DNA from 4 places in the Sphingobium sp. SA2 genome. Region 2 is predicted to be linked to each of the others. Evidence: predicted binding sites of a transcription regulator. Region 2 holds the regulator's gene; each other region holds the start of a gene.

Evidence for each region. The regulator LexA, encoded in region 2, represses DNA repair genes until DNA is damaged. The targets are predictions, from matches to a motif close to GTTCCNCNCTTGTTCT.
Region 1: OVY48_RS07020 (S24 family peptidase) is a predicted target of LexA. The motif match lies at 3,356-3,371, and genes of this name have one in related genera.
Region 3: OVY48_RS20550 (PA0069 family radical SAM protein) is a predicted target of LexA. The motif match lies at 2,468-2,483, and genes of this name have one in related genera.
Region 4: OVY48_RS00500 (DUF6771 family protein) is a predicted target of LexA. The motif match lies at 3,259-3,274, and genes of this name have one in related genera.

Annotation. Positions count from the first base shown of each region.
Region 1 is NZ_JAPMXX010000003.1:52,244-58,000, forward strand. Features, by position in the region: gene OVY48_RS06990 (DUF3768 domain-containing protein) at 243-632, shown strand; gene OVY48_RS06995 (hypothetical protein) at 644-946, shown strand; gene OVY48_RS07000 (hypothetical protein) at 953-1,162, shown strand; gene OVY48_RS07005 (hypothetical protein) at 1,159-1,692, shown strand; gene OVY48_RS07010 (hypothetical protein) at 2,152-2,490, opposite strand; gene OVY48_RS07015 (SOS response-associated peptidase family protein) at 2,587-3,231, opposite strand; gene OVY48_RS07020 (S24 family peptidase) at 3,406-3,840, shown strand; gene OVY48_RS07025 (Y-family DNA polymerase) at 3,849-5,111, shown strand; partial or broken gene OVY48_RS23870 (DUF4942 domain-containing protein) at 5,693-5,757, shown strand, end outside.
Region 2 is NZ_JAPMXX010000006.1:2,536,845-2,542,601, forward strand. Features, by position in the region: gene gltX (glutamate--tRNA ligase) at 1-336, opposite strand, end outside; gene OVY48_RS19960 (ComEC/Rec2 family competence protein) at 403-2,550, shown strand; gene lexA (transcriptional repressor LexA) at 2,541-3,212, opposite strand; partial or broken gene glp (gephyrin-like molybdotransferase Glp) at 3,285-4,462, opposite strand; gene moaC (cyclic pyranopterin monophosphate synthase MoaC) at 4,459-4,929, opposite strand; gene trpC (indole-3-glycerol phosphate synthase TrpC) at 4,926-5,717, opposite strand; gene trpD (anthranilate phosphoribosyltransferase) at 5,714-5,757, opposite strand, start outside.
Region 3 is NZ_JAPMXX010000006.1:2,672,490-2,678,246, forward strand. Features, by position in the region: gene rnr (ribonuclease R) at 89-2,389, opposite strand; gene OVY48_RS20550 (PA0069 family radical SAM protein) at 2,494-3,558, shown strand; gene dnaE (DNA polymerase III subunit alpha) at 3,559-5,757, opposite strand, start outside.
Region 4 is NZ_JAPMXX010000001.1:103,739-109,495, reverse strand. Features, by position in the region: gene OVY48_RS00520 (Y-family DNA polymerase) at 1-980, opposite strand, end outside; gene OVY48_RS00515 (LexA family protein) at 977-1,390, opposite strand; gene OVY48_RS00510 (SOS response-associated peptidase family protein) at 1,466-2,047, opposite strand; gene OVY48_RS00505 (IS30 family transposase) at 2,102-3,106, opposite strand; gene OVY48_RS00500 (DUF6771 family protein) at 3,289-3,480, shown strand; gene OVY48_RS00495 (hypothetical protein) at 3,631-3,816, shown strand; gene OVY48_RS00490 (thermonuclease family protein) at 3,827-4,249, shown strand; gene OVY48_RS00485 (DUF5818 domain-containing protein) at 4,150-4,449, shown strand; gene OVY48_RS00480 (S9 family peptidase) at 4,672-5,757, opposite strand, start outside.

The DNA.
Region 1 (5,757 bases), on a different contig from region 2:
GTGGCAGCTGCCACCGGGGGAACACCAAGGGCACCTGCCCTTTCGTTCCCGAAGCATAATCGACAGGACCGAGTTGCACGACAAGTTCGGCCAGGCCGACGCGCTCACGCGCGCCGGGCCTCTCTAACCGTGCGGCCCGCACCACTCCCATCGATTTTGCTTCCCCTCCCCATCCCGCGCTTCGCCAGCGGGTCAGAGCCGCAGGCCGTAGGCAGCGGCTTCGCCTAAAAGGAGTGAGGAAAATGGAAGCAACCCCGGAGCAGATCGCGACGATTGCGGCGCTGAACGACCTTGCGCGGCGGACTATGGGCGTCACTTGCCGCACCGTCATTACGCAGGGCGTGGCGGCGCTGGACAGCAGCACGCAAACCAACATCATCAAGATGGTCGAAGCCTTTGAGGATTTCACCACCGACAACGATCCGAGGGGCGAGCATGACGCCGGTTTCCTTTATCGTGACTTGACCGGCCAATGGCACACCAGATGGACCGCAGAGGACGCGCGGCCTTCCCTCTCTGTCATGTGGAAGATCGACTATTATGATCGCGAACTTGAATATGGCAGCGCCGAGCCGTGGAACCCCGATGCCACAACCCGCGTGCTGACCATTCTTCTCGCTAACGAATATTGAGGGAGGCAACCATGAGCAAAATGCCCCCGGTGATAGAACTTAGCTGGCGCGATGAAAACTATGGTGCCGTCTGCGCCGTCGCCGCCTTTCGCAACTATGCCGGATCGCTCGATTGGAGCGACCGAACCCAACAGCGTTTTCGCGGATGCCTGAAACGAGCGGGCTTCGCGTTCCACGATGGCCGGTGCAGCTATATCGCCAGCAGCGGCACCCGTGAGGATCGACAGCGCGCCCTTTGCGACGAGCTGGCCCGCGCGGGCTTCCAGATCGACAGCGGCGACGTGCGCGCCCTTCCCATCAGCGAACAGGAGTGATCCACCATGCAACCCATGCGACACCTTGACCGGGACACCCGCCGCGCGCGCCTTCTGGCGGCGCGGACGCGGCCCGTTGGCGGCATAAACCGGCGCGGCATCTTCACCGGCCATTGGGACGGCGGCGATGTGGTGCGCCAGTTTCGCGGCGACAATGGTTCGTGGATTGGCCTTGCCACCTACAGGCCAAAGGATGACCCGGAGCCGCAGCAATGAGAATTAGCAACACCGCGAGCGCAGTCCGCGTCACTCTCTCCCCTACCGAGATAGGCGAGTTGCAATTCGTGATCGAGGCGGCAGAGCGCGCAGGGCATTATATGCCCGCGCGCGTCCCCAACATCATAGCGGCGCTGGCGAGCAGCGCCGCCGATGTTCGGACGAAGCAGGCCGCGAAGCGTGTGGCGAAAGATAGAGCGGAACGGATCGAGCGCGTTCGCCGCGAGCGCGAACAGCAGTTCATGCTGGGCGACCGTTACAGTGTCATGGCGAGCCGCGCCGACTACGCCGACGCGGCTCGCGATCCTGACGCCCGCCGTTGGGTTGAACTTGTGTTTCATGAGATCATGGGAAGGCCCCTCCCCGACCAATGCGAAATTCGGCGCGATGTGTGGCTTGTTCGCGTGGTCCAATTGGAGGGCGGGACATTCGGTGCGGTTGTGGGTTGCGATTGCACCGAAACCTCCGACCTGGCTGAAATCACCTGCGTAGCGGAACGCATGATTTCTCGCTTTGAGGGCGAGGTTTGAGCAACATTTAAGGCGTGTGGGGTGGTGGCAGCTGCCACCGCTTGGATTGTGGCTTCACGAAATTGTGACGCGCAGAGCGCCCACATTTCTGAAAATCCGTTGTATAACCTCAATCGAGCGAGGGCGGGGCCTGTAGCAGCGGACCCCGCTAATCCTCTCGCTCAAAGGAGGTGATGTGATTTGACAGCATACGAAGCAGCACAATTGACGATTGCAGCCGTTGCGCTTGTGGTCGCGATTGTGAAGCTGGGGAGGTCCGATAAGGGCTAAGCCAGCGGGGCGGGTGGTCTAGCAGGGCTGCCCGCCCTAAAAGTTTGAACCCGCCGCGTAGCAGCGCGGCGGGTTCAGGTAGGTGTGTGACTGACGCCGCACACGAAGCAATCCCTATATAGCCTCTTTTCCCTGCCAATCCAATAACCGCCTTTTATAGCCCGATTTGCGGCTGACCCGGCAGATGCATCAAACTCCGATGGCCGATGGCAAAAGTATCAAACATGCAAGCTGGCCCGCCACATTTCCGGCCAATTGATAGCCACTGTCGGAAAACCCATCATCCCCGGCCATCCACGTCGCGATCAACCCAGCGGCCCAGCCAATTCCCGGCAAAAGCATGATTTTCATCACAGGTTGGGAGATCGCCAATAGCGCGGGCGTCTCAAAGACGCCGCTGAACCCCGCCAGTGATGAAACCGCATGGAGAACGACCGCCACGCCGACCAAGATCATTTGAGCCAGCATGATATACTGGACCGCTAAAAGTGACGTCTCGTTATAGGCGTATCGTGTTTCGCTCAGCATGATCTACTCCCTCTGAGCGCAGCATATCTTACTCACTTTTGAGAGCAAGCCATGAGCGGACAGGTCGCGGCGCTTCGCGCCGGTCACACGGGAGGGCTATAGCAAAGGCCCCGGTCGCGGTGCTTTTCGCTTCACCCAAGGAATATCAGTTCGCTCGACGGCCATCCTCTCAGCCGGATATGGCCGATCAAATTGATAAAGATCGGCAAGCGGCGCTGTTAGCCAGGTGCGCCAATGCTCTGGATCGAGGATAACCGGCGAGCGATCGTGAATGTCGGCAAACTCAATGCAATTGTCCGTCATGACGCCAGTGTATGAGAGGCCCCAATCCTCATTCGACCACAGCCCCGCCCACGCGAAAATCGGTTGATCGGGAACCGACAACCACGCTTCTGTCATCTTGCCCTTCGCACCGATGGCCTCTGCAAAGCGCGCCGTGGGAATGAGGCAGCGGTTGCCGGGGTCTATCGCCCAGCGCTTCCAAAATGCGCCCAGCTTGTCAAAGCGAGCATTATTGACTGGCTTCGGCGCGAGCGGCTGACCTTTGCGGCCCTTAAGCGTAACCGGGAAGCCCCAGGTCATCCGCTCTAGGACCATCTCACCGTCAACAAGCCGGACGACAGGGCCAAGCTCTTTCGGATGAACGCGATCGGGATTGGCGTTGTACTGCGCGCCATTTCCATTCGCAGGGATCACATCGAGAATTAGCTGGCGATCGCCGGGATTGTATCTGTTGCACATGAGAGGAAGCTGGTGGAGCAGCCTTTGGCTGTCAATCAGCCGGGTTAAGTGCCCGCGCGATTAGCAATGACTGTCTCCGAAAATGACCCCCCACAGGCCATCGACGTTTGAGCGGCGATCCTATGTTCCCTTTCCGTTCCCATATGCGTTAGAAGGGCAAAGAAGGGAATCACGATGTTGCTGCCACTCATGCAGCCGGTCCCGCTTGCCGAGGTGCCAGAGGGACTAATTCCCTTGCTCATCGGGGCGGCGGGAGCTGGCTTTCCCAGTCCCTCGCAGGACTGGGCTGAAGATCGCATTTGCCTGATCGAGTTGCTGCGGCTCGACCGCGCCGCCAGCTTTGTGTTCCGCATTAGCGGCACCAGCATGATCGACGCGGGTATCTACGATAACGATGTGGTGGTGGTCGATCGCGACACGCGCGCGGTCGAGGGCCATATCGTCATCGCCATAGTGGACGGCGGCTTTGTATGCCGTCAGCTCGCCCGCCGCCAGGGCGGCACTTTCCTAGAGGCGCGCAACAGTCGGCAGCACTCCGATCCGACCCCCGCCGAGGGTATCGAGATTTGGGGCGTGGTGCGAACCAGCGTCCGCGATTATCGGCTTTAGGTGGCCTCATGGCGCACGCGATTGCCGACATTTCAAATTTCTACGTCAGTGCAGAGCGGCTTTTCGACCCGAGTTTGCACGGTATTCCGGTCCTTGTTTTGAGCAACAACGACGGTTGCGCGGTCGCGCGCAGCGAGGAAGCCAAGGCCCTGCATATCCGCATGGGCGAGCCAGTTTTCAAAATCCGCGACCGCATCGAGCGGCACGGCATCCAGCTTCGATCGAGCAATTACGAACTCTATGCGGACCTCAATCGCCGTTTCAATGCGGTCATTGCTGAACATTCCGACACGGTGGAGATCTACTCCATAGACGAGAGTTTTTACCGGCTCCCCGCCCTACCCAATGGGCTAGGCGACGTGGCAGCGGCACATCGGTTGCGCGAGGACATATTGCAGCAAGTCGGGCTTCCGACCCGGATCGGCCTTGGACCAACGCGCACGCTATCGAAGGTTGCCAATGGTCTGGCGAAAGCCACCGAAAAAATATGGGGCGGCGTCGTCGATCTTCACGACACCGAATTGCGGCGGCGCCTATTCGAGAAATGGCCGGTTGGAGAGGTGTGGGGCGTAGGCAAGGCGCTTGAAGCGCGCCTTTTGCCCCTTGGCGTTCGCACCACCGCCGACCTGGCCGCGTTGCGGCCAGAGATCGCGCGCGACATTGGAACAGTCGTCCTCGAACGTCTCGTGCGCGAGCTGAACGGCATCGAGTGCATGGATTTTCAGGTCGAACCGGATGCGATGAAGGCTACCGCCGTAACCCGCCAATTCGGGGAGCCGGTCAAGACACTGGACGCGCTGCGCGAGGCCATGGCGCGCCGCGCGGCACGCGCGGCCGAGAAGATACGCGCCCAGGGCCTCGTCGCGAGCCGACTGATCGCCTTCGCGCATGGCTCACGCTATCGGCCTAATCCGCCATCCGCTTCGCGATCGGCGCGCCTGTCGCCGGCGACGAATGACCCCCGCGTGATTCTAGGCATTGTAGGTCAGATGACCGAGGCCATGTTTGAGCGGGGCGGGGTCTATACCAAATGCGGCGTGATGCTGGAGGATTTGACGCGGCAAGGCGAAGCGCAGGCTGACCTGTTCGCTACCGCCGACCCGCGCGGGCCTGCATTGCTGGCCGCAATGGACGGCCTCAATAGCCGGTTCGGGCGGGACACCATCAAGATTGCCGCGCAAGGTCACGGCGCGAAGGGCTTCGACACCAAACGCAGCCGAAAAAGCCCGTCATGGACAACACGGATCAGCGAAATACCCATCGCCAGATAGGCTAGGCAGATTGGCGGAAATGTGGCGGCAGAGCCGCCGCGTCGTTCGATAGTGTCGGGGCCTGTTCCGGCCCCCTGGCGCAAGGGCTGGACCGTCTCGACCGCTACGCGGCCTCGCTTGGCGATCATGGCGGTATCCCCGCCCTTCCTCCGCTGCGCTCCGTGCAGGACGGGCGATCCCCCTCCCCCATGACCGGCCCTCACTGCGCCATTCCCCGACCCAGCTCGCCACTTGGCAGAAGTCGATGGCCCATCGCCTTCGGCTTCGATTTTTAGGGAAAGGAACTGCATATGGGGCAAGAGCTTATGAACCCGCATCAGATCGCGGACATTTGCGAGGGGCGCGATAAAGCGATTTCCCTTTGGCTTGGTCTTTTCGATCAATACCACGCGACAACAGCCGAGGCGGGCAGCATCTGCATTGGTGGAAATCTTGGCCTGTCCGGTGCGCGCGATCATCATCGCGGAGAAGATACCTTAACCGCCGCATTCGTGCGCGCGCGCGCGCTGGACGAACGCGACCCCAAGACGGGCAAGATCACGACGATTGAGGCCCGCGACAATTTCGAGCGGATCGCGACCATGGAAATAGATCGGCGCTGCTGGTCGAACTTGATGGAGCGCCTTGGCTTCGATCAGTTGCTAGA
Region 2 (5,757 bases):
ATAGCATTTATAGGCATGGCCGGCCGCCAGCATGGCATTGGCGACTTCGGCATGGCGCGGTGTCCGCTCGAACTGGAACACGGGCGGTTCATCGCCGCCCAGGCCGAGCCAGTCCAACCCGTCGAAGATCGCGGCGACCGCTTCCTCGGTCGAACGGGCGCGATCGGTATCCTCGATCCGCAGCAGGAACTTGCCGCCATGATGGCGGGCGAACAGCCAGTTGAACAAGGCGGTGCGGGCACCGCCGATATGGAGGAAGCCTGTTGGCGAGGGGGCGAAACGGGTCACCACCGGCTTGTTCATTCCCGTTGCGTTCACCGCCATATTGCCTGACATTCGCCCTTCTGATCCATGGATGCGATGCCCCCTAGCATGGCTTTCGAGCCACGACAAACCTCCCTTATGGTCGAGGTCGCCACGCGCCTGCGCGCCGGGTTTGCGGGGGTAGAGCGCTGGCTGGAGAAAGAGCGGGAGCAGGTGCCGCTTTGGGCACCGATCGCCTTGGGAGTGGGCATCGCGGCCTGGTTCGCCTTGCCCCATCGGATGGCGTGGCTGGCCTTTTGTTGTGGTGCGCTGGCGCTGGGCTGTGTGGGCGTGTTGTTGCCCGATGGCGCACGGTTGCGGCGGATGATGGTGGCGGGCGGGGTGCTGGCCTGCATGGGGTGCGTTCTCATCTGGGGGAAGGCGCTGATGCTGGGGGAGCCACCGCTGGCGCGGGCGACGTTCGTGCAGGTGACGGGCGATGTCCTGTCGGTGCGCGCGGTTCCGGCGCAGCAGATGGTGCGGGCGATGCTGCGGCCGGTGGCGGCACCGACCTTGCCGAAGGTGATCCGGGTCAATATCGCCGAGAGCGATGTACCCGTCGGGTTGGGCGAGGGTGCGCGGATTCGCTTTCGGGTGCGGTTAATGCCGCCCGCGCCGCCCAGCGTGCCGGGGGGCTATGACTTCGCGGCGCGCGCTTATTTTCAGGGGATAGGTGCGACCGGCAAGGCGTTGAAACCGATCGAGATGGTGAAACCCGCGACGGGTGCGCCGCCGCTGCGGGCACGGCTGTTCGCGCATATTGCCGGGCAAGTGGACGATCCGGCGAAGGGTATCGCCATCGCGCTGGCGACCGGCGATCAGGGGGCGATTGCCGAGGTGGATGCCGAAGCGATGCGCAACAGCGGGTTGGCGCATCTATTGTCGATCAGTGGGTTGCATGTGACGGCGCTGATCGGGGCGGTGATCTTTTTGTTGATGCGGGTGATGGCGTTGAGCCGCCGGGCGGCGCTCGACTGGCCGTTGATGCTGATCGCGGCCACCGGGGGCGCGCTGGCAGGGGTCGGCTATACGCTGCTGACGGGGGCGGAGGTGCCGACGGTGCGGTCCTGCATTGCGGCGTTGCTGGTGCTGGGCGGTCTCGCGATGGGGCGGGATGCGATCACGCTGCGGCTGGTGGCGACGGGCGCGCTGATCGTGCTTATCTTCTGGCCCGAAGCGCTGGTCGGGCCGAGCTTCCAGATGAGTTTTGCCGCCGTCACGGCGCTGGTGGCCTTGGCCGAACATAAGCTATTCCGCGCCTTTGCCGCTGCGCGGGACGAGGCGCGCTGGCGTAAGGTTGGGCGCATGCTGCTGGTGACGTTGGCGACGGGCTTCGTCATCGAACTGGTGCTGATGCCGATCGCGCTGTTTCATTTTCACAAGGCGGGCATGTTGGGCGCCTTTGCCAATATCGTCGCGATCCCGCTGACCACCTTTGTCGTGATGCCGCTGGAGGCGTTGGCGTTGCTGTTCGACCTGGCGGGGCTTGGTGCGCCGTTTTGGTGGCTGACGCAGCAGGCGCTGACGTTGTTGCTGATGATCGCCCATGGGGTGTCGGCCAGTCCCTGGGCGACGATGTTGACGCCATCGGTGCCCGCTTTCGTTTTTGCAGGGATGATGGCGGGGCTGCTCTGGTGCTTGCTGTGGCGCAGCCGGTGGCGCTGGCTGGGATTAGGGCCGGTGGCGGCGGGCGTCATCGCCATATTGCTGCTGTCACAGCCCGACATATTGGTGACCGGCGATGGCCGGCATGTCGCGGTGCGCACGCCTGAGGGTCGCATGGCGATATTGCGCGCGGGGGCGGGCGATTATGTGCGCGATGTCCTGTCGGAGAGCGCGGGCTATGATGGTGCGCTGGAGCCGATCGCGCGGTTGCCGCAGGCGCGCTGTTCGAGCGATTTGTGCGCGGTCGGGCTGATGGCGGGTGGTCGGCCCTGGCAGTTGCTCGTGACCCGCAGCGATATGCTGGTGGACCGCGCGACCTTCGCCCGCGATTGCGCGGCGGCAGATATCGTGATTGCCGATCGCGGTCTGCCGCGTTGGTGCCGCCCGCGTTGGCTCAAGATCGACCGCCGCCTCTTGGCGCGAACCGGCGGCATGGCCATTGATCTCGACCATGCCACCATTCGCACGGTGCGTCAGGCGGGTGACGCCCATCCCTGGATCGCGCCGATCCCCAAGCGATCGCGCCGCTATGGTGCGTCCAAACCGCGCCCGTTCGATGCGCGGCCCAGACCTCAATTATAGCGGCGGAGCAGTCCGGCGAGTTTACCCTGGATCTGGACCTGGCGCGGGTCGTAGATTTGCGGCTCATAGGCGCTGTTGGCCGGGTCCAACCGAACCCTTTGCCCTTCGCGGCGGAAATATTTGAGTGTGGCTTCATTCTCGTCGATCAGGGCGACGACGATCTGGCCCTCACGCGCGACTTCGGTCCGCTGGATCAGCGCGAAGTCACCATCGAGAATACCGGCTTCCATCATCGAATCGCCGGACACTTCCAGCGCATAATGATCGCCCGCGCCAAGCAGCGCGGCAGGAACGGACAACATCGTCTGCCCTTCCATCGCTTCTATCGGAACGCCTGCCGCGATCCGGCCGTGCATCGGGATTTCGATCACGTCGTTGGCGGCAATGAGTTGTGGTGCCGACACCTGCGGTTTGGGCGCGATGACCGGGGCCGGGATGCGGTGCATGGCATCGGGCAGCTTCAAAACTTCGAGCGCGCGCGCACGGTTGGGCAGGCGGCGGATAAAGCCGCGTTCTTCGAGCGCATTGATCAGGCGATGAATGCCCGACTTGGAGCGCAGATCCAGCGCATCCTTCATCTCCTCGAAAGAGGGCGACACGCCGCCTTCCTCCAACCGGGTTTGAATGAAGCTCAGCAATTCCTGCTGTTTGGGCGTCAACATGGCTGCGGTCCTCCGTGGAACGTATAAGGAACGCATAGGAAACAGATGAAGGTTAGTCAAGCGCCGGGTGGATCAGGGCAGGGGCAGAATTTGCACTGTGTCGCCGATGGCCGCCGGGGGGGAAGCGGCGGGGCGGCGGATCAGACAGTCGGCCAGCGCCATGGCGGCGGTGGCGGCGCTGTCTTGCGAGGTGACCGAGACGATGCCGCCATCGCTGCGGAAGGCGCGGAGATAATCGTCGCGGTCGCCGGTGGCGGGGAGGGGGGGGAAGCGAGGCGGGCTTCGTGAAGGGGGGGGAGCGCTTGCCCCGCCATATGGCGGACCAGGGGCAGCAGGAAGAGGGTGCCGGTCACGAAGGCCGAGACGGGGTTGCCGGGCAGGCCCAGGAACAGGGCCTCGCCGAGGCGTCCGGCCATTAGCGGCTTGCCAGGGCGCATGGCGATCTTCCAGAAATCGAGCGTACCGCCCGCTTGCGCGAAGGCGGGGCGAACCATGTCATGATCGCCGACCGATGCGCCGCCGGTCGAGACGATGATGTCGGCCTGGCGCGCGCGATCGAGCGCTGTGACCATGGCGTCGAGATCGTCCGGCACGATGCCGAGGTCGATGACGTCGCAGGGCAAAGCGGCCAGCATCGCGGCGAGCATGGGGGCGTTGGACGAAGGGAGAGCGCCCGGCGGGGTTGGTGCGCCGGGCGGCACCAATTCGTCGCCGGTCGAGAGCAGCGCGACTTTGAGCCGCTGTCCGACGGGCAGGTGGCCATGGCCGCCCAGCACGGCCAGCGCGATCTGGGTCGGGCCTAATCGCGAGCCTGCTTTGAGCAGGGGCGCGCCCAGCGCGAAGTCCGACGCGGCGGGGCGGACGTGGCGGCCGGAGGGAAGCGGGTCGGCGGTGGCGGTGAAACTGTCGCCGTGGCGGGTCGCATTTTCCTGAATCAGGATGGCGTCGGCCCCTTCGGGCAAGGGCGCACCGGTGAAGATGCGGCAGGCGTCGCCCGGCGCGAGCGGGGGCGGGGGTGTGCCGCCTGCGCTGCTGGTCGTGGTCACGCGCCAGGGGCCGGGCGCTTCGGCGGCGCGTACGGCATAGCCGTCCATGGCGCTGAGGTCGGCCCAGGGCTGGGCGCGCTGCGCGAGGATATCGCGGGCGAGCCAGCGTCCGGCGCAGGCCATAACCGGCACGTCTTCTGCGGGCAGCCGGTTGGCCAGCGCGAACAAGCGGGCTTGCGCCTCCGCAACCGGCAGCAGGCTCATGGCCTGTGCCAGTCGCCCGACTTGCCGCCGGTCTTGCTGAGCAAGCGGACGCCGTCGATGACCATCGCCTTGTCGATCGCCTTTGCCATATCGTAGATGGTGAGCAGGGCGACGGAGGCGGCGGTGAGCGCTTCCATCTCGACGCCGGTCTGGCCTGCGGTGCGGGCGGTGGCGGTGACGCGGACGCCGGTGTCGTCCAGGTCGAAATCGATCGTCACGGCGCTGAGTGCGATCGGGTGGCAGAGCGGGATGAGATCGGCGGTGCGCTTGGCCGCCATGATGCCCGCGACCCGCGCGACGGCGAGGACGTCGCCCTTCTTGACCAGGCCCGCGAGGATGGCGGCGGCGGCTTCCTCGCTCATGTCGATCCGGCCGTCGGCTACGGCTTCGCGCGCGGTCACGGCTTTCGCCGACACATCGACCATGCGGGCTGCACCGTCGGGATCGAGATGGGTGAGGTCGCTCATGCGCCGGTCAACAGGTGGCGGGTGGCGGCTTCGACATCGGCTTGCCGCATCAATGTTTCGCCGACGAGGAAGCAACGAACGCCATGGTCGGCCATGGCGGTGAGATCGGCATGGCCGGTGAGGCCGCTTTCGGCGACGAAGGTGCAGCCTTCGGGGGCCTTGCCCACCAGTTCATAGGTGCGGGCGAAATCGACAGTGAAATCGCGCAGGTCGCGATTATTGACGCCGATCAGCCGTGATCGGAGTTTAAGCGCGCGGTCGAGTTCGGCTTCGTCATGCACTTCGATGAGCGCGTCCATGCCGAGGCCGAGCGCGGTATCCTCTATGTCCTTCATTTGCGCATCGTCCAGGGCAGCAACGATGATAAGGATGGCGTCGGCGCCGAGCGCGCGGCTTTCGAGAATCTGCCAGGGATCTACGATAAAATCCTTGCGCAAGACCGGCAGCGCGCAGGCAGACCGGGCAGCCATCAGATAATCGTCATGGCCCTGAAAATAGGGTTCGTCGGTCAGCACCGACAGGCAGGCTGCGCCGCCCGCCGCATAGGCCTGGGCATGGGCGGGGGGATCGAAATCTGCGCGGATCAGGCCCTTGGACGGGCTGGCCTTCTTGACCTCCGCGATCAGGCCGAAGCCGGAGCGGGCTGCGTCGTCGAGCGCCTTGCGGAAACCGCGCGGGGGCGTTTGTTCGCTGGCGCGGGCGTGGAGCGCAGCGATGCTGGTTGCGGCTTTGCGGCGAGCGACATCTTCGCGCTTGAAATCGCAAATCTCGATCAGCTTGTTGGTCATGTATAGGCAATCCAGCAATTGAGCAGGGCGTTGGCGAGGC
Region 3 (5,757 bases), 140 kb from region 2:
CTTCGATACGGGTCTTCGACAAGCTCAGCCCCTACTCAGGGCGAACGGAGTGATGCGACTTAAAATCATCATGCTCTAAACGGTAGCCTTACCGCTTATGCTTGCCCCGCTTGGCGCCCATATGCCGGATATTGATCGGCCGCCCGCGATGGCTACCCGGCCGTGTCCGGTCGCGCTTCATCGGCCCGCCGCGCGGCGCGGGATGATCGGGCAGTTCGAAGCGTAGCGAGCCGTTGATCGGGTCCGCCTCGGCCAACCGCAGTTCCAGCCGCTGACCGACCGTATAGCGATCGCCGCTCTCGACCCCTTCCAGCGCCTTACCCGCCTCGTCATAGAAAAAGCGTTCAGCGCCCATGGTCGATACCGGCACCAGCCCATCACCGCCCAGGCCATCGACGGTCGCGAAGAAGCCGAAATTCTGGACTCCGGTAATCCGCGCCTTGACCAGCTCGCCGACATGGGCGGCCAGGAACGCGGCGACATAGCGATCGACCGTATCGCGCTCGGCCTCCATCGCGCGCCGTTCGTGGCCGGAGATCATCTCGCCGACCTTGCCCATATTCTCATAATCCTCCTGGCTCAGCGAGGATCGATCGGGGATGGTCCCGCCCTTGGGCGCGGGCAGTTCCAGCCCATAAGCCCCCACCAGCGCGCGATGGACCAACAGGTCGGCATAGCGGCGGATCGGCGAGGTGAAATGGCCATAAGAACCAAGCGCCAGGCCGAAATGCCCCATATTCTGCGGGCTATAATAGGCCTGGGTCTGGCTGCGGAGGATCTGCTCCATGATCTGCGGCCTCGCCTCGGCCTCTCCCACACGCTTGATCAGATGGTTGAAAGTCGCGGGCCGGATCACCTGCCCCAGCGCAAATTCGATGTCGAAGGTCGCCAGATATTCCTTGAGCGCCACCAGCTTGTCGCGGCTTGGCGGTTCATGAACGCGATACATGACCGGCGCCTTCTTCGCTTCCAGCGCCTTGGCCGCCGCGACATTGGCTGCGATCATATAATCCTCGATCAGCATATGCGCGTCGAGCCTTTCGCGGACAGCGACGCTGACGATCTTGCCCCATTCGTCCAGCACCACCCGCCGTTCGGGCAAGTCGAGCGCCAATGGCTCACGCGCCAGCCGCGCCTTGTGCAACAAAGCCCAGCAAGCCCAAAGCGGCTTGAGCGCCGTTTCGAGCAATTCATGCTCGCCCGTGCCGTCGATCGCCGCCTGCGCATCCTCATAGGCCATGACCGACGCGACGCAGATCACCGCGCGACTAAAGCGCCAGGCGGTCACCTTGCCCTGCGCGTTGATGGTCAGGTGGCACGCCATCGCCGCCCGGTCCTGTCCGGCCCGAAGCGAACACATGTCCGACGATAGCTGATGCGGCAGCATCGGCACGACAAGGTCCGGAAAATAAACGCTATTTCCTCGCTTGCGCGCTTCGCGATCGAGCGCGCTGCCGGGGCGTACATAGTAGCTGACATCGGCAATCGCGACGATCGCGCGAAACCCGCCACTATTGTCCGGGTCGCTGTCCGCTTCCGCCCACACCGCATCATCATGGTCGCGCGCATCCACCGGATCGATCGCGACGATCGGCAAGTGGCGCAAATCCTCGCGCTTCTCCTCATGCAGCGGCAGGGCGGCGGCGACCAGCGCCTCTTCCTCGGTCGCTTCGGGAAAGACATGGGGGATGCCATGTTTGTGAATGGCGATCAGGCTGAAGCTGCGCGGCGCGAACGGGTCGCCCAATATGTCTGTCACCCGCGCCGAAATGCGCGGCGGGCGGCCGGACGGTTCGGCCAGAACGAGGTCGCCCTTCTTGGCGGTGCCGGCGTCGCTGATCGGCGTATCCTTGCGGATGCGCTTGTCCACCGGGCGCAGCCATAATTTGCCGTCGGCCATTTCCTCGACCACGCCCAGCAACATCTCGGTCGCTTTGGCGAGCTTCTTCATCGGATGCGCAACCCAGCCGCGTCCCGCTTCCTCGGTCCGCGCCAGGATGCGGTCGCCGATGGTCAGCGCGCCGCGCTTGCCGCGTTCCACGATCCGCAGCCGCGGCGCGGGCTGGCCTTCGGCCTCCCACCGTTCCGGGGTCGCGATCAGCGTCGTATCATCGACATCGATGATCCGCAGCACCGTCACCTTAGGCACACCGCCCAGCTTGTGAAAGGCTCGCGCCGGGCCAAGGTCGATCAGCCCTTCGTCGGCCATATCCTTGAGCAGCGCCTTGAGCGCGATCTTCTCCTGCCCCTTGAGGCCGAAGGCCTTGGCGATCTCGCGCTTGCCCGCGGGCTGGTCCGATGTGGTGATGAAGTCCAACACCTGATCGCGCGTCGGGAAGCCTGCGGGGCGGACCTTGTCCGGTGTCTTGTGCTTTTGGGTTGATGCCATGCACTTAGCTATAGGCACGCGACCTGCGTGACGCCAGTGCCCTGGTCCGAACTGCCGTTCGACTGACCCGTTGCCATCGTTCCTTATTTGTTCTATTCTTGGTCATGACCATCGAAAAGGGCAGAGGCGCGACCATCAACGGCGAAAGCCATCGCTTCAATCTGCCGCAGCGATCGGTGGACGGCGACTGGCTCGATCTGGCCATGCAGGAAGGCGCGCTCCCGCGACTCCGCACCGAAGTCACGATCGAACGACCACGGGCCATCATGGCCCGCAATGCCTCACCCGACATCGGCTTCGACCGGTCGATCAACGCCTATCGCGGCTGCGAACATGGCTGCATCTATTGTTACGCGCGACCCAGCCACGCCTATCATGACCTGTCGCCGGGGCTGGATTTCGAAACCAAACTGTTCGCCAAGCCCGACGCCGCCGCTTTGCTGCGGGCCGAGTTGGGCAGGAAAAATTACAGCGTCGCGCCGATCGCGATGGGCACCAATACCGATCCCTATCAACCGATCGAGAAGGATTGGCGGATCACGCAGCAAGTGCTGGAGGTGCTGGTCGAAACGCGGCACCCGACCTTCATCACGACCAAGTCCGACCGCATCCTGCGCGACATCGACCTGCTCGCGGACCTGGCGCGCGACAATCTGGTGGCGGTGATGCTCTCCGTCACCACGCTCGATCCCAAGGTCGCCCGCACGCTGGAACCGCGCGCGCCGCACCCGGAAAGGCGGCTGGAAGCGATCGCGCAACTGGCGCAGGCGGGCATTCCCGTGTCAGCCAACATGTCGCCGATCATTCCGGCCATCAACGACCATGAAATCGAAAGCGTGGTCGCCCGCGTCGCAGCGGCAGGGGCGCGGGACGTCAACTATATCCTCGTCCGCCTGCCGCATGAGGTGGCGCCGCTGTTTCGGGCCTGGCTCGACGCGCATCATCCCGACCGCGCGGCCAAGGTGATGGCGATCATCCGCGACCTGCGCGGCGGACGCGACAATGACCCCAATTTCGGCAGCAGGATGCGCGGCCACGGAGCCTGGGCCGACCTGATCCGCAGCCGCTTCGTCAAGGCGCGGCGGAAGGCGGGCTTTGGCGACGATCGGCTGACCTTGCGCACCGACCTGTTCCGCCCACCCGAAGGCGCGCAGATGCGGTTCTTCTGATCAGCCGACCAATCGCATGCCCGATCGGCGGGTGCGCGTCTTATAGCCATCCGCCTTCACGTCCATCCGCTCGAAGCGATGGATGGTCAGACCCCGGATCGCCCCGATCGCATCGACCTGATCCGCGCCCAGGCTGAACCTGTCGCCCAGGAAGACGCGCGCCGCCTGACCATCGCTGACGGGGGCGCGCAGGAAGATTTCGCTGCGCCCGCCTTCGGCCTGTCCCAATATCTCGGCAAGCTTGGCAACCGCCTCCGCCGTTTCCACGTCAACGGTCAATTCCATGCGCGAAGCACTGGCGATCTGGCGGAAGGGTTCGACGCCGCGCACGGTAACGCGCGGGGTTTCCTCGCCCGGTAGCCGGTCCAGTTCGACAACCAGCAAGGCGCAATCACCGTCGCGCGCCAGTTCCTCGATCGCCTTGCACGCATCCTCTTCGAAACAGCTCGCCTGAAACTGGCCGCTACTGTCGGAGAAGGTCGCGTTGGCGTAGCGCGCCCCGCGCTTGGTTTCGCGCCAGCGCACATCTTCCACCATGGCCGCCATGATCGTCATCACCCGCCCTTCCTCATTGGGCATTCCCACCGGCTGCTGACAGACCGCGCCATAGCTGCGCGCACCACGCGCATCGGCCAGATGGCGGTAGCGATCGACCGGATGGGCGGAGAAATAGAAGCCGAACGCCTCCTTTTCCTGCGCCATGCGGTCGGACACGGTCCAGGCCTGATGCGGCGGAATGCGGACATCGGCATGGGGCGTCTCAACGTCGCCGAACAGGCCACCCTGCCCGCTCTCCCGCGCCTGCGCCGCGCTGACGCCCACGGCCAAGATCGTTTCTGCGGCAGCATGGACTCCCGCACGGTCGGGATGGACATCATCGAACGCCCCCGCCGCCGCCAGGCTTTCCAGCTGCCGCCGGTTGAGCAGGCGCGGTTCGATGCGGTCGGCGAAATCATCCAGCGATTTGAATGGCCCGGCCGCATCGCGCTCCGCAACCAACTGGTCCATCGCCTTCTCGCCCACGCCCTTGAGGCCACCCAGCGCATAGCGCACGGCAAAACCAAGCCGAGGGTCTTCACCTTCATAAGGCACCGCCTCGACCGAAAAGTCCGCCTGGCTTCGGTTGATGTCTGGCGCAAGGCAGGTCAGCCCCATGCGGCGCATATCATCGACGAAGATCGTCAGCTTGTCGGTCAGATGGATATCGAAGGCCATCGACCCGGCGTAGAATTCCGCCGGATAATGCGCCTTAAGCCAGGCCGTCTGGTAAGCAAGCAACGCATAGGCGGCGGCGTGGCTCTTGTTGAAACCATAGCCTGCAAATTTGTCGATCAAATCGAACAGTTCGTTCGCCTTGGCCTTGGGAATGTCGCTCTTGGCGGCGCAGCCCTCGACGAAGCGTGAGCGCTGCGCGTCCATCTCGGCCTTGACCTTCTTGCCCATGGCGCGGCGCAACAGGTCGGCGTCGCCCAGGCTGTAGCCCGCCAGTATCTGCGCGGCCTGCATCACCTGTTCCTGATAGACGAAGATGCCATAGGTTTCTTCGAGGATCGGTTTCAGCAATATGTGGGGATATTCAATCGCCTCCTGACCGTTCTTGCGACGGCCGAACATGGGAATATTGTCCATCGGGCCGGGCCGATAAAGCGAGACGAGTGCGATGATGTCGCCGAAATTAGTCGGTCGGACAGCCGCGAGCGTCTTGCGCATGCCTTCGGATTCCAACTGGAACACGCCGACCGTGTCGCCACGCTGGAGCAGGTCGTAGACCGCGCTGTCGTCCCAGGCGAGCGTGTCGAGATCGACCGTCACGCCCCGCGCCGCCAGCAACTGGACCGCCTTTTGCAGCACCGACAGCGTTTTCAACCCCAGAAAGTCGAATTTTACCAGGCCTGCGCCCTCGACATATTTCATGTCGAACTGGGTGACGGGCATGTCGGAGCGGGGATCGCGATAGAGCGGCACGAGCTGCTGCAAGGGCCGGTCGCCGATCACCACGCCCGCCGCATGGGTGGAACTGTGGCGCGGGAAGCCCTCCAACTTCATCGCATAGTCGATCAGCCGTTTGACCTGCGCGTCATTGTCATATTCGGCACGGAACTCGGCAACACCGTTCAACGAGCGTTCCAGCGTCCAGGGGTCGGTCGGATGGTTTGGGACCAGCTTGGCGAGCCGGTCGACCTGGCCATAGCTCATCTG
Region 4 (5,757 bases), on a different contig from region 2:
GCGTAGGCAAGAAGCATGAGGCCATCGTTGGTCATGGGCTGTATGGCGAGCGTCCGTGTCGCGGAATATTGCGGCCGGTCCTGCTTATGTCGATTGGTATGGAAAAATACCGTCAGGCGTCCTGCTACCAGGCCATGCTGCCGCAGCTTCTCTCCCGCCCGCATCGCATATTGGGCAACGGCACCCATCAGCAGGCCCTTATCGGTAACAGGCGTGCCGAATGAACGGGTGACAGCCATGCCCTTGCGCTGAGGCTCCACGGTTTCGATGGCGCACGCCGGAACACCCCGCAATTCAGCGACCAGCCGTTCCAGCACGACACCGCCGATGGCGCGGGCCTGCTTCAGAGCCATGTCGCGCAGCTGCCCGGCGGTACAGATATCCAAGCCTGCAAGTTTCGCCGCACTCGCCTTGCCGACACCCCACACATCGCCCACGTCGAACTGGTCGAGCACCCGGCGGCATAAGTCTTCGTCGCGCAGGTCGGCGACGCCATCAAATGTCGGGTTTTTCTTCGCCGCCGCATTCGCCAGCTTTGCGAGCGTCTTGGTCGAAGCGATGCCCACACAGGTGGGAATGGTGGTCCACTGCCGAACCTGCGCGCGCATGGCACGGCTATGCGCGGCGAGATCCAGATGCTCGAAGCCTGCAAAATCGACAAAGGTCTCGTCGATCGAGTAAATCTCGAAATCCCGCGCAAATGGCTCGATCGCCGCGACGACCCGCCGCTGCATATCGCCATAGAGCGCATAGTTGGATGAGAGGACGCGGATGCCGTGCTGCCTGATCTTGTCGCGGATCAGATGGACCGGATCCCCCATTTTGATGCCCAGCGCCTTGGCTTCACCCGAACGGGCAATCGCACAGCCGTCATTGTTGGAGAGGACAATGACCGGGACACCAACTAGGCTGGCATCGAACGCTCTCTCGCAGGACACATAATAATTGTTGCAGTCAATCAGGGCGACCGGCGCGCTCATCCGTATTTGCGGGCCAGTCCGACGACCACACCCCATATCTCGACATATTCATCCACGATGATGTCAGCAAAGCCATCGGCTTCCGGGACCAGCCAGAAGCGCCCGTCGCGCCGTTTCAGCCGCTTCAACGTGCGATCGCCATGGACCACAGCGACGACGATATGGCCTGCAACAGGCTTTTTTGCCCTGCTGACGATGATCAGGTCGCCGTCGGCAATCCCGGCCCCGGTCATGGAATATCCATCGACGCGCATGATGTAACTTGCCGCCGGATGCTCCACCAGCCAGTCGGCCAGATTGATCGGTTCCTCCATGTCGTCCTGCGCGGGCGAAGGAAAGCCTGCCGGCAGGCTCACCAGCAGCAGCGGCAGATCGGGCATGGCAAGGCAAATGGGTATGGGTTCAAACATCAAATAGGCCACGAATCAGATACCCGATCCGGCATAGCCTGATTGTCCGAAACGGTCATTTGTTCTTTTTATGTTCTACCCTTGAACGGTCATCCGCGCGGCAGGATATGCCATCGCACAGGCACCGTCATAATCCGTCGATAACCATGCCTGATAATCGCTGGGTTCAACGATGACCGGCATCGCCTTGGGATGCAGCGGCGCGACCAGCGCATTGGGTTGGCAGGTCAGAAACGCATAAACCGGACCCTGGTCGCTCTGTCGCCAAATACCGGCGAACGCGGCGATCGGCTGGTCGATCACGTTGAACCACCACTCATCGCGTCCTTCCCCGATCTTGGGTTCCGCAAATGTCGAGAAGGGGACGAGGCACCGCTGCGGAGGATTAGCCAGCATCGACTTCCAGAATGGGCTGCTGAGATTCCGCACATTGGTGACGCGCTTTTCCAGCATCTTTCCGCTTTTGCCTTTGACCTGGGTTGGCACGCCCCAGGACATGACGTCGCTTCGGAGCACACCGTCATCGTTGCGGACGATCATGCCCGGCTTTTTGGGCCAGACGTCCGTGGCGAACGCGGCGTTGGGCTGGCGGATATCGAACCCCGCATAGTCCCGCCAACTGAGGATGGCGGTTTCGATTTGAAGCGCGACATCCATGGGATGCGTAGCATTTCATCCAGGGTGGGGCGAGCCCCACCCTGGATGGCAAATCTACCGGGCGTTGAGGAGGGTGATTTGCTCTCCCAGAACGTCATGCGGGGTGCGATAGTTCAGGCACTTGCGAGGGGTGCTGTTGATGCGATCAGCAACGGCCTGGATTTCCTTATCCGATAGCAACGCCAGGTCCGTGTCAGACGGCAGGAAGCGCCGTATGCGACCGTTGCTGTTTTCCACGCTGCCCTTTTGCCAGGGTGCCGATGGCAGGCAGAAATAGCTCGTCATCGCGAGTTTCTTCTGGAGTGTCACAAAGGCAGCAAATTCCGTTCCCCGGTCAAAGGTGATGCTCTGACGCAGGGAAGGGGGCAGCATGTGCAAGTGGTGCTGGATTCCCGACATGACGCCGGCGGAATGCCGACTGGGATTGCGGGCGAGGATAGTAAACCGGCTGCGGCGCTCGACCAGCGAGGTGAGGTTGGCTTTGCCATATTCCAACCTGAAGATCATCAGGTCGCCTTCCCAATGACCAAAGCTGCTGCGATTACCGATTTCGGAAGGGCGTTTGCCAATGGTGTTGGCCAAAGGGATATGCAGACCGCGGGGCTTGCGCGCATAGCGCTGCCGTCGAGATCGACGGGCAACAGGCAGAAGGCGCCACAGGCCCTGGCTTCGTCCGTCCGGCCCATAGACGAACTGGTAGATGGTCTCGTGACAGACGGCTTCACGATTACCGCGATGGCGTCGAAGGTATCCCGCAATCTGCTCCGGCGACCAGGCTGCTGACAAGCGGTCGGCGATATAGGCGGCAAGCTCGGGCTTTCGGGCGATTTTGCCGCCACGCACCCGGCGCCTGTCCGCCATCGTTTGTGCGGCCGTTGGAAAATAGCCACGAAACACCGGCTCGTCATCGAGATGCTGATTACGTTTGAGCTCGCGATAGATGGTCGAACGATGTCGCTGCAGCGACGCTGCTATCTGATGCACGGACCGCCCGGTTGCAGCCAGTTGATAGATCTGTCGCCGCTCATCCAAACCCAGATGCTGGTAGCCGTTCATCATGTGCCTTCCTGGAAAGGGGATCAAACCCCTATAAATCCTAGGATTTCGCACTTCGATCTAGAATCCACCGGATCTTGTCGGGGTCGGTTCGATAATGATTGCACATCCAGGCAGCCTAGCGATCGCCAATTTCATCGCAAGCCTCTTGCTTCGTTCCTGATATGTTCTTTACGATCAGACCCATGACTCACCCTGATTCTCTTTGGCTCGCGCAGAGCCTGCTTCATGCCCCGGCCTGGGCACGCGTTGCCCTCACCGCACCCAACGAGCGCCTGCGCGAACAGGCCGCGGTGGAACTGGCGCAAAGCGTCATCGCGGCTATCGAGCATCCCCCCACAATCCCTGACATCCGCCAGATGACGCTGCCCCTGTGACGCAAAGCCTGCGGTACATCCGCGTGATGCACATGGTCAGCGATGCTGAATAGTCTGCCGCTTTCCTGATCTTGAGCAATAGACGGCATAGCGGCTGTGCAATCCGGCACCGCCACGCTAGCGTCTCGGTTTGAGCGATCGGGAATAGATATGAACGGATTTGTACGTTTGGAAACGGTGGACGGCGATTTTGTGGTCGTCAATGTCGATCGGGTCAGTTTCGTTCGGCGCTACCGCGGTGAAAATGGCACCAGCGCGATCAATTTCGAGAAGGGAAATTATATCGTTGTCAAAGGCAGTCTCGACAGCGTCATGACCATCCTGGCCGAAGGCTGAAGCGAGGCTCATGCTTGCCGTCCTATCCGCGGTCGTTCTGGCATCCGGACAGGTCTTTGTCTGCACGCCTACCCATGTCTGGGACGGAGACGGCCCGATCTGGTGTGCGGAAGGTCCAAAGGTGCGTTTGGCCGGTATAGCTGCCCGCGAGATGGACGGCACATGCAAAAAGGGGCACCCCTGTCCCAAGGCATCGGCTATTGCAGCACGAGACCGGCTGGTGCGCTTGCTGGGCGGCGCGAAAGGCAAGGCGCGGACCGGCCATATTCTCGTATCGGCGCCGACCATGCGCTGCGTGTCGAATGGATCGGCACGGGGCGGTCGCACAGGGGCATGGTGCAATCTGCCGGGCACGGGCGACATAAGCTGCGCCATGATCAGGTCAGACACTGTCCTGCGATGGGATCGCTATGCGCGGGGGCATTGCCGCTGATGCCGAGAGGAACGCGCCACGAACTGACCGGCATTCTTCTGGAAGGCGACTTCTATCCGGTGCTGCGTGTTGCTGATGGAGGCGAGTGGCGACTGGAGATCACCAAGGCCTGGCGGCCGCTGCTGGGCAAGCGCGTCACAATCATCGGCGTGCGTGACGGTTTTGATCTGATTGCCGTCGAGCGGATCACCCTGTCATGACGCACGATCAGCTTTTGTGGGGGAAGGTGTCGATAGTGATGAAGCAGCATGGTGAGCAAGCACCGCGCAAGGTGGACGAACGGATAGGTATCCTTGCGGTTGAGGGGTAAGGGGACTGCATCGTAACGAGCGCCGGGCCGCAAGGAGGCTGCTGCGCTGTGTCCAAGCCAAGCAAGACGCTTTTCTGCTTGGCGGCGGCAGCGCAAAATTGTCACTGGCTGATCAGCGACTCAAACCGAAACGATCTTCAAGGAAGGCGGCGATGCGGCGATACCCGTGAACGCGATTGGCAAGGCGGGCGATACCATGTCCTTCGTCCGGGAAGCGCAGATAGGTGACGGTTCCACCACTTGCTCGAATGCCCTCCACCAAACGGTCGCTCTCGGCGACCGGATCCCGCGGGTCGTTCGCTCCGTGCATGACGAGCATCGGCGTGGTAATTTTGGCTACGTTATTGATCGGCGACAGCTTGGCAAAGAAGGCGCGGACCTTGGGATCTGCGATATCACCGAATTCAAGCTTGTCAGCGGCCTTCAGTCCGGGGCTGGCTTGCTCAAGCGCTGTTACCCAGTCCGATACACCCACGATAGAAACGCCGGCCACGAACATGTCGGGATATGTGCCAAGCGCCTGGTTGGTGAGATAGCCGCCATAAGAGCCGCCACCGACCGCGATACGGGTGCCATCGACCTGACCCGACTTGCGCAACCATTCCGCCGCGTCGGCCAGATCTCCGACCTCGTCGACCTTCTTCTCACGGTCATTCAACTGCTCGAACGTCTTCCCTTGGCCCGTCGAACCGCGATAGTTGAAGTCGAGTACCGCAATGCCGCGGGCGACATAATATTGGATGTCCGCCGAAAAGCCTGACGTAGCATAAGCACTGGGGCCGCCATGGATACGCATGAACACTGGCGGCTTGCGGCCGTCGGGCGATGTCGTCGGCAAATACAGGAGCCCCGTGAGCGGTGCCCCGTCACGCGCGGCGAAGCGGACTGGCTCTGGAACCACCATCTGCGACAGGTCGAGCCCGGGCGCATCGGTCGGCACCAGAACACGGGCGGCGACATCCTTTGCGGACAGATCCCAGGAAAGCACTTCGCCCGCCGTAGTCGGGCTGTTCGCACTGATCAGGAGCATTGGCCTCTCCCCAGCGAACTGGACAGACACAGTGCCTGAGGGCAATTTTGGCACAGGGATGTCGTGGCCGGTGCTTAAGTCGCGCGCGTGCAAACGGCTGAACCCAGTCTCGATCGTGGTCCAGACCAGGTAGCGGCCATCGGGGCTGAGCGCGATCTGACCGATATC